One region of the Pseudomonas sp. UMAB-40 genome, then DNA from elsewhere that is predicted to be linked to it. Evidence: predicted binding sites of a transcription regulator. Region 1 holds the regulator's gene; each other region holds the start of a gene.
What was found. Region 1 encodes sigma-54, which starts transcription at its own class of promoters, with help from an activator protein. Its sites were predicted from a motif close to ANTGGCATNNANNTTGCTNT; they were not measured.

Region 1 (3,276 bases):
GGGCACTGGCCACCAACCCGAAATTCATCCTCCTCGACGAACCATTCGCCGGTGTGGACCCGATTTCGGTGGGCGACATCAAACAGATCATCTACCACCTCAAGGCCAAAGGCATTGGCGTGCTGATCACTGACCACAACGTCCGTGAAACACTGGATATCTGCGAAACCGCCTACATCGTCAACGATGGCCAACTGATCGCCGAAGGTGACTCCGCCACCATCCTGGCCAACGAACTGGTCAAGGAAGTGTATCTGGGCCATGAGTTCCGCCTGTAAGCATTGAGGTGTCTGGCTGGTTGTCCGGGCGCTTGCCTCGATAAAAAATCAATACTTTTTTATTGTTACAGCGCTCTAGGCAAACGCTGCAGTTTCGGGCATATAATTTGCTTATGTTTGGCGCTCCGGCGCCCTGTAGTGGATGGCGCATGTGCGCCGGCGAATAAGGTGTTAAGCCCCTGCCATGAAACCATCGCTAGTCTTGAGAATGGGCCAGCAGCTGACGATGACACCGCAGCTGCAACAGGCTATCCGCCTGCTCCAATTGTCGACCCTGGACCTGCAACAGGAAATCCAGGAGGCCCTGGAGTCCAATCCGATGCTCGAACGCCAGGAAGAAGGCGACGACTTCGATAACGCCGACCCCTTGGCCGACAAAGCCGAGCAGCTCCCCAACGCCGACATTTCCGAACCCTCCTACCAGGAAACCGCCCCGACGGTGGATAACCTCGAGGAAGGTGACTGGAACGAGCGCATTCCCAACGAGCTGCCTGTCGATACCGCGTGGGAAGACGTCTACCAGACCAGCGCCAGCAGCCTGCCGAGCAACGATGACGACGAGTGGGATTTCACCACCCGCACATCGGTCGGTGAAAGCCTGCAAAGCCACTTGTTGTGGCAACTGAACCTTGCGCCGATGTCCGACACCGATCGCCTGATCGCCGTGACCCTGATCGACTGCATCAACAATCAGGGCTACCTGGACGAAACCCTCGAGGAAATTCTCGAGGCCTTCGATCCGGAACTGGACATCGAACTGGACGAAATCGAAGCCGTCCTGCACCGCATCCAGCAATTCGAACCGGCTGGCATCGGCGCCCGCAACCTGGGCGAATGCCTGCTGCTGCAATTGCGCCAACTGCCAGCCAAGACGCCTTGGCTGGCCGAAGCGAAACGCCTGGTCACCGACTACATCGACCTGCTCGGCAGCCGCGATTACAGCCAGCTCATGCGCCGCATGAAGCTCAAGGAAGATGAACTGCGCCAGGTCATCGAGCTGGTGCAGAGCCTCAACCCGCGCCCGGGCTCGCAAATCGAGTCCAGTGAAGCCGAGTATGTTGTCCCTGACGTGATCGTGCGCAAGGACAACGAGCGCTGGTTGGTCGAGCTGAACCAGGAATCGGTGCCACGGCTGCGGGTCAACGCCCAATACGCCGGTTTTGTGCGCCGCGCCGACACCAGTGCCGACAACACCTTCATGCGCAATCAGTTGCAAGAGGCCCGCTGGTTCATCAAGAGCCTGCAAAGCCGCAACGAAACCCTGATGAAAGTGGCCACCCAGATCGTCGAGCATCAGCGCGGCTTCCTGGAGTATGGCGACGAAGCGATGAAACCGCTGGTACTGCATGACATCGCCGAAGCGGTGGGGATGCACGAGTCGACGATTTCACGGGTGACCACGCAGAAATTCATGCATACCCCTCGGGGCATATATGAACTGAAATACTTTTTTTCCAGCCACGTCAGCACCTCCGAAGGCGGCGAATGCTCGTCCACAGCGATCCGCGCGATCATCAAAAAACTGGTTGCCGCGGAAAATCAGAAAAAGCCGTTGAGTGACAGCAAGATCGCTGGTTTACTGGAGGCACAAGGCATTCAGGTGGCTCGCCGCACCGTCGCCAAGTATCGCGAATCCCTCGGGATCGCGCCTTCGAGCGAACGCAAGCGGTTGATGTAGAGCCACGCCACAGCGTTCCAGTGGTAGATCATCTGATCTACCGCTTTATGCACTGGCAACGAAGGAGAAGCTGTATGCAAGTCAACATCAGTGGACACCAACTGGAAGTGACCGAACCTCTTCGCACCTACATCGGCGAAAAACTCGAACGATTAGAGAGGCATTTCGACAAGATCACCAACGTGCAGGTGACGATGACGGTCGAAAAGCTCAAGCAGAAAATCGAAGCCACGCTGCATATTCCCGGCAATGAAGTGGTCGCCAACGCGGAGCATACCGACATGTACGCGGCGATCGACGCACTGACCGACAAGCTGGATAAACAACTCAAAAAGCATAAGGAAAAGACCCAAAGCCTCCTTCAGGGCGCGACCGGTCGTTAACACTCCCAACCCATGATCCGACTTGAAAGTATCCTGACCCCCGGCCGTTCCCTCGTGAACGTGCCGGGCGGCAGCAAAAAGAAAGCCCTCGAGCAAATTGCCAACCTTATCCATAAAGAAGTCCCGGATCTGGAGATGCAAGATGTCTTCGAGGCTCTGATTGCCCGTGAAAAACTCGGCTCGACCGGTTTTGGTAACGGCATCGCCATTCCCCACTGCCGTCTGAAAGGTTGTACGTCGCCTGTCAGCGCACTGATGCACCTCGACGCCCCTATCGATTTCGACGCCATCGACGGCGCCCCGGTTGACCTGCTGTTCGTTCTGCTGGTCCCGGAAGCCGCTACCGATGCCCACCTGGAACTACTTCGCCAGATCGCCAGCATGCTCGATCGCAAGGAAGTCCGCGAAAAACTGCGCAGCGCCCCGAGCAATGAAGCCTTGTATCAGGTTGTCCTGGACGAGCAAAACGGTCATTAATCATGCGCCTGATCATCGTCAGTGGCCGTTCCGGCTCAGGTAAAAGTACCGCACTCGATGTTCTCGAGGACAACGGCTACTACTGCATCGATAACCTGCCGGCCGGATTACTGCCGGAACTGGCCGAGCGCGCGCTGATTCATACCGAGCTCGCACAACCGCTGGTTGCTGTGTCCATCGATGCGCGCAACCTGCCGAGTCACCTGTCGCGGTTTCCGGAATTGCTCGAAGAAGTCCGAAGTCGGCATATCAAGTGTGACGTGCTGTACCTGGACGCCGACGAAGAAACGTTGCTCAAACGCTTTTCGGAAACCCGCCGCCGCCACCCACTGAGCAACGCCAATCGCTCGCTGGCCGAGGCGATTCAGGACGAAAGTAATCTGCTGGGCCCGATCGCCGATCTGGCAGACCTCAAGGTGAACACCACCAACCTGAACCTTTATCAGTTGCGCGATACCAT
Region 2 (3,276 bases), on a different contig from region 1:
CGCTCGAGGTAACGCGACATCCAATACAAATCCGAGGCAGTTCTACTTAACATGGCAAGCTTCCTTCAATCCTCGACCACCCAGGTGTCCTTGGTTCCGCCGCCCTGGGAGGAGTTCACCACCAGAGAGCCTTCACGCAGGGCGACACGGGTCAAACCGCCGGGCACAACCCGGGTTTCGCGGCCAGACAATACAAACGGACGCAGGTCGATATGGCGTGGCGCGATGCCGTTTTCGACAAAGGTCGGACAGGTCGACAGGGACAACGTCGGTTGCGCGATATACGCGTGGGGCTTGGCTTTGATCCGCGCGCGGAACGACTCGATTTCCGCCGCGGTCGCCGCCGGCCCCACCAGCATTCCGTAACCGCCGGAGCCCTGGGTTTCCTTGACTACCAGGTCTGGAAGATTGGCCAGCACGTGGGAAAGCTCAGAAGGATTGCGACACTGGAACGTCGGCACGTTCTTCAGGATCGGCTCTTCGTCCAGGTAGAAACGGATCATGTCCGTGACAAACGGATACACCGACTTGTCGTCCGCCACCCCCGTGCCGATGGCATTCGCCAACACCACGTTGCCGGATCGGTAAGACGACAGCAGCCCCGGAACACCGAGCATCGAATCCGGGTTGAACGCCAGCGGATCGAGGAACGCATCGTCGAGGCGACGGTAAATCACGTCGACCGCCTTCGGCCCGTCCGTGGTGCGCATGAACACCTTGTCGTCGCGCACGAACAGGTCCGCACCTTCCACCAACTCAACGCCCATCTCCCGCGCCAGAAAAGCATGTTCAAAGAACGCGCTGTTGAAGCGACCCGGTGTCAGCACCACCACGCTCGGGTTATCGATCGGGCTGGAGCTTTTCAGAGTGTCGAGCAACAGGTTCGGATAATGGTCGATCGGTGCGATGCGCTGGGCCGAGAACAACTCGGGAAACAACCGCATCATCATCTTGCGGTCTTCGAGCATGTAGCTCACGCCGCTGGGAGTACGCAGGTTGTCTTCGAGCACGTAGTACGTGCCGTCTCCATCGCGCACCAGATCAACGCCGGAGATGTGCGAATAGATATCGCGGTGCAGATCGAGCCCTTGCATTGCCAACTGGTATTGCTCGTTGGCCAGCACTTGCTCGGCCGGGATGATGCCGGCCTTGATGATGCGCTGCTCGTGGTAGAGGTCGGCGAGGAACATGTTCAACGCCTTGACCCGCTGGATACAGCCGCGCTCAACGATCCGCCATTCACTGGCGGGGATGCTGCGCGGGATGGTATCGAAAGGAATCAGGCGCTCTGTCCCCTGCTCATCACCGTAGAGCGTGAAGGTAATCCCGGCGCGATGAAATAACAGATCGGCCTCGCGTCGCCGTTGTGCCAAGAGCTCGTCAGGCGTCTCGGCCAGCCAACGGGCAAACTCCCGATAATGCGGGCGGACCTGGCCGCCGGCATCGTACATCTCATCAAAATAGGTGCGGATCATGCCGTACTCCTTGTCACCCGGACATCTAGGCTTCGCAAGGCCCGTGCCATCGGCAGAAACGCTTTGTTATCAATCAGTTGGATAATCACGCTGTTTGCACCGCACCAATCCTGTGCAGCAAACGCCCCAAGCTGATCGCCCCCGCTTCATTGCAAGGCGACGTTGTCGCCTATCACCAGCATAGTCAGAGTTGATTTCACTGCCCGGCCAGCGGTGCGGATAATCCGCGCATCCGCTGCAAAACCTGACCGAACTTCCCTTTAGCCGCCTGCTCAGGCGGTTTTTTTTGCGCCGGGATTCTTGTTTCAGAATTTTGCCGAGGGGATATTTCGGATGCCACAAACGAAAACGGCCAACCCGAAGGTCAGCCGTTGCTGAGCGTTGTCACTGTTCATAACGTTATGCGAGTCGCCCTCGTACTTCCTGCTTGACGCCCCACCCTTCGAGGATGCCGCCCAGAGGCTCAACCACAGCCTCGAAACCCTGTTCGAAATCGCCGATGTCATCGTAGGTGGCGTACATGACTTTGCTCAGTTCGAGCGCCCATGCGCCGTCATCGCGCACACTGATCTGCGCGTTCAAGGATTCACCTTTGTATTGCCCTGCCGCCCTGCGTGCCCGCTCCTCGTCCGGGAAAATGGCGTAGAACTCGATGGGATGGAATCGTGAAAAATCGAAACCGCCTTCTTTCATGCGGCGCAACACGCTGCTGCTGATGTCTTCTTGATAGGCTGTGCTCATGAAACGTCCCCCTCAATCATGATGGATAGACTTTCCGTATTCCCGGCACAAGCAACCGATTGGTGCGAGTGATGCGGCAACCAGGTTGCCGGTGGGAAGCAAGCATGTAGCTGACAAGACCAGACCTTAGCGATCCGTTCGCTGATCTCGATTGCAGAGTAGCCCCAAGACAGAGGCGCTGCCAAGGCCTGGATAAGAATGAGACAGGTGTTGTTCAGATTGGCGTGATGCCGAGGATTTGAATGCTGTTCTGGGTCTTGAGACTTTTGACGCAGGCATCAGTGGTTCGCCCTTCCAGATCATTCAGATCCAGTTCGGCGGCGACAGGAAGGAGCCGGGCCTTGATGAGTTTCGCGGCTTGCTCGTTATCCGGGCACTCGTCGCACTCAAAGACTTCATCGACTGTTTCACCGTGATCATCCACGAAAGTGATTTTCCACTTTTGCATCAGTGCCTCCTCGAACAAATCCGCAAATGGGCTTACAACCATCTGGACTTTTGGCCTGAGTGATCGTTCAAACGGATCACCGCACGCAAACATGAAAAATACTGAGAACCTGTAGGAGCGAAGCTTGCTCGCGAAAGCGGTGCAAGCTTCGCTCCTACATGGGGCTATGCGTACAGTTTAGTCGTTGCTTGGCTTGTTCACCGCTTGCAGCACGTATTGCGGCAAGGCGAAAGCGCCGATGTGGATTTCCGGATTGTAGTAGCGGGTGATGATGCCGCTGCCGGCGAAACGCTGTTGCAGGGTTTCGCGGGACAACTTGCGATAGGCGGTGTTTGTCGCGCCCCAGGCAAAGGTCATGGCGCCGCCGATGTAGGTCGGCACTGCGGCCTGATAGAAGTGCCAGTCCGGGAACAGGCTGCGCAGGCGGCCAGCGGTGGTTTTGACTTCTTCGATCTGCATGAACGGCGTGCCGTTCTGGGTGACCAGGATGCCGCCTTCGTTCAGGCAGCGACGGCAGGCCTGGTAGAAGTTTTCGGAGAACAGCACTTCACCAGGACCGATCGGGTCGGTGGAGTCGGAAATGATCACGTCGAATTTTTCGGTGGTGGTGGC
Region 3 (3,276 bases), on a different contig from region 1:
CGGTCAGGCCTCGGCGGCCGATACCCTGCGCTGCGGCAGCCAATTGGTCAGCGTCGGGGACAGGTCCAGCGAGGTGCTGCAGAAGTGCGGTGAACCCGTCAGCCGCGATCTGCTGGGCTACAAGCGCAGCGCCAACCGGCGGGAAGAGTTTCAGGTCGAGGAATGGACCTACGGGCCCAATGGCGGGATGTATCAATACCTGCGGTTTGAAGGTAATCGTCTGAAACAGATCACCAGTAAACGCGGTAACTGAACCCACAATCCAAAGTGGGCACATACCAATGTGGGAGCGAGCCTGCTCGCGATGGCGGTGTGTCATTCAGCATTGATGTTGACGGACACACCGCTATCGCGAGCAGGCTCACTCCCACATTGGTTTTTGCGACGCCCACAATAGAACAGGCCCCCGACACGAATGTCGGAGGCCTGTAATGGCCACATCCTTGTGGCCTTTCGCATGAACTCTCCAGATGCGGCTGGCGTATTGCTCGGCCCGCCTGCCGCGCCTTCTCCCAGTCCAGGCGAGAAGTCTTGCCTTACTCGGCTTTCAGGCCGTCAGCGGATACCGCTTTGACGCCTTTGATTTTCTTGGTGATCGCCACAGCGGTGGCTTTCTGAGCGTCAGTCACCGCAACGGTGGACGACAGGGATACAACACCTTTGTTGGTTTCGACTTTGATATCGGTACCAGGAATGCCTTTTTCAGTTACCAGGTCACTTTTGACTTTGGTGGTGATCCAGGTATCGGAGGTAGCTTCTTTGGCTTTGGTCACTTCACCGGCTGCCAGGACCATTGGAGCCTGGGTCACCTGGGTTTGAGCGAATGCAGCGTTGGCCATGGTCAGGGTCAGCGCGGTAGCAGTAGCGGCAGCGATAGCGAACTTCTTCATACGAGTAACTCCTGTTTTTCTAGAAAGTCTGCTGCGTGTCTTGTCAGCAGGGTTACTGGGTATATTGCGAACGCTGTGCCAACTTTGAGACAGGAAATAATTCCTTATAAAACAGTTACTTATGAAACAGGCCGATTTTCGAAATCATGCAAAATGCATGACTTCGAGATTCTCTACATGCAAGTTGCGGTTTTTGACGTGGGCCTAAGGCCATGAATTGTCGAGAATTTCTTTCTTTCACGAGTTTTCCCCTACGTCAGACAAAAAAAATGCCCTGTCTTTGCAGACAGGGCACTCGTCAAGCCGCCGAGAAACTACGTTCCGGTGGCATTACAACCTTTCGGCGCGTAATCAGGCGCAACCGTGGTGGCGCATGTCCAGCCAGCCAACGTGCGCGACAGGGTGATTGTCTTGCTCAAAACCGGACCCGGTGCATTAAGAATCGTGCAAGCGATAGAACCGGTACCATCAGTCGCCACGCCAGAAGCTGTAGTGGTGCAGTTAGAGGTAGTGGCTGTTCCCCCGACCTTCGTCAGATCCGGATTGGTACCGGAGTTCATAAGGTCCTCAAACGGGACTTTCAACGCTGTGATCTCTGCCAGACCGGCCGTCACCTTGGCACGCGCTTGATACTTCGAATAAGCCGGCAACGCAAACGTCGCCAGAATCCCGATGATCGCTACCACGATCAGCAATTCGATCAGGGTAAAACCTTTTTGAGTATTCATAGACAGGCTCCATGCATGAGTCGAAATCTCATGATCTGAACTAGCTTCAGCACACCCCGTGCCAAGCGCTGCGCCCCCTGTTCACGGGGCGCGAAGCGAGAGCAAAGACCTTTCCTACCCCCAGGATCCGCACTATCTGACACTATTTGTCACCTGACGGCCGCTGGTTTGGCTCAGCGCCTTGACTAGGCTATAAGTCATGAACTGTCTGCGTCCGGTATCCCTATGAATGACATCGCCCTTAGCGGTCTGGCCAAGCAACTGGTCCTGGCCGAACTGCTTACTGAACAAAGCGCGCAACAGGCGTATCAGCAAGCCCAACGCAGCAGAATCTCCCTGGTCAGTTACCTGGTGCAGAACAAACTGGTGAAGAGCCGACAGGTCGCCGAGATTGCGTCGGAGCATTTCGGCATGGCGCTGCTCGACCTCAATTGCCTGGACAGGGAAACCCAGCCCCGAGGGTTGGTCAGCGAGAAGCTGATCCGTCAGCACCACGCCCTGCCCCTCTGGCGCCGTGGCAACAAACTGTTCGTGGGGATTTGCGACCCGACCAATCATCAAGCCATCAATGACATCCAGTTCAGCACCGGGTTGAACACCGAAGCCATCCTGGTGGAGGACGATAAACTCAGCGACGCCATCGAGAAATTCTTCGACAGCCATTCCACCGGCCTGGAAGACATGGCCGATGTTGACCTTGACGGGCTGGACATCGAGTCGGTCGACGACAACAAAAAGGACGCCATCGCCGGCCAGGATGCCGATGACGCGCCGGTGGTGCGTTTCGTCCACAAGATGTTGCTCGATGCGATCAAAAGCGGCTCTTCCGACCTGCATTTCGAACCCTACGAAAAAACCTACCGGGTGCGGATGCGCACCGACGGCATGCTCCGCGAAGTCGCCAGTCCGCCAAGCCAACTGGCCAACCGCATTGCGGCGCGGCTGAAAGTCATGGCCAGCCTCGACATCTCCGAGCGGCGCAAACCCCAGGACGGGCGGATCAAGATGCGCCTGTCCAAGACCAAGTCCATCGACTTCCGGGTCAATACCCTGCCAACCCTGTGGGGCGAGAAAGTGGTGATCCGGATCCTCGACCCGTCCAGCGCGCAAATGGGCATCGATGCCCTCGGCTACGAGCCTGAGCAGAAAGACTTGTACATGGCCGCGCTGAAGCAGCCACAGGGGATGATCCTGGTCACCGGGCCGACCGGCTCGGGCAAGACCGTGTCGCTCTACACCGGCCTGAATATCCTCAACACCGTGGACATCAACATCTCCACCGCCGAAGACCCGGTGGAGATCAACATGGAGGGCATCAACCAGGTCAACGTCAACCCCAAGCAAGGGCTGGATTTCGCCCAGGCGCTGCGATCATTCCTGCGTCAGGACCCGGACGTGATCATGGTCGGTGAAATCCGCGACCTCGAAACCGCCGAAGTCGCCATCAAGGCCGCCCAGACCGGGCACATGGTGCTTTCCACCTTGCACACCAACAGTGCTGCAGAAACCCTGACCCGCTTGCACAACATGGGCATTCAGGGCTTCAACATCGCCACCTCGGTCACCCTGATCATCGCCCAGCGGCTGGCGCGCAAATTGTGCAGCCATTGCAAGAAACCCATCGTGATTCCCCGCGAAGCGCTGCTCAAGGAAGGCTT

Region 2: the regulator sigma-54 is predicted to act here: its motif matches at 1,507-1,526, upstream of K0F88_RS15050 (circularly permuted type 2 ATP-grasp protein).
Region 3: the regulator sigma-54 is predicted to act here: its motif matches at 1,717-1,736, upstream of K0F88_RS19275 (pilin).

What each region holds. Positions count from the first base shown of each region.
Region 1 is NZ_LT607561.1:46,700-49,975, reverse strand. Features, by position in the region: gene lptB (LPS export ABC transporter ATP-binding protein) at 1-278, shown strand, start outside; gene K0F88_RS16445 (RNA polymerase factor sigma-54) at 463-1,956, shown strand; gene hpf (ribosome hibernation-promoting factor, HPF/YfiA family) at 2,031-2,339, shown strand; gene ptsN (PTS IIA-like nitrogen regulatory protein PtsN) at 2,352-2,816, shown strand; gene rapZ (RNase adapter RapZ) at 2,819-3,276, shown strand, end outside.
Region 2 is NZ_LT607560.1:15,377-18,652, forward strand. Features, by position in the region: gene K0F88_RS15045 (alpha-E domain-containing protein) at 1-53, opposite strand, end outside; gene K0F88_RS15050 (circularly permuted type 2 ATP-grasp protein) at 66-1,475, opposite strand; gene K0F88_RS15055 (ribonuclease E inhibitor RraB) at 1,875-2,216, opposite strand; gene K0F88_RS15060 (hypothetical protein) at 2,431-2,664, opposite strand; gene speE (polyamine aminopropyltransferase) at 2,842-3,276, opposite strand, start outside.
Region 3 is NZ_LT607563.1:170,152-173,427, reverse strand. Features, by position in the region: gene K0F88_RS19285 (DUF2845 domain-containing protein) at 1-253, shown strand, start outside; gene K0F88_RS19280 (BON domain-containing protein) at 537-890, opposite strand; gene K0F88_RS19275 (pilin) at 1,205-1,618, opposite strand; gene pilB (type IV-A pilus assembly ATPase PilB) at 1,844-3,276, shown strand, end outside.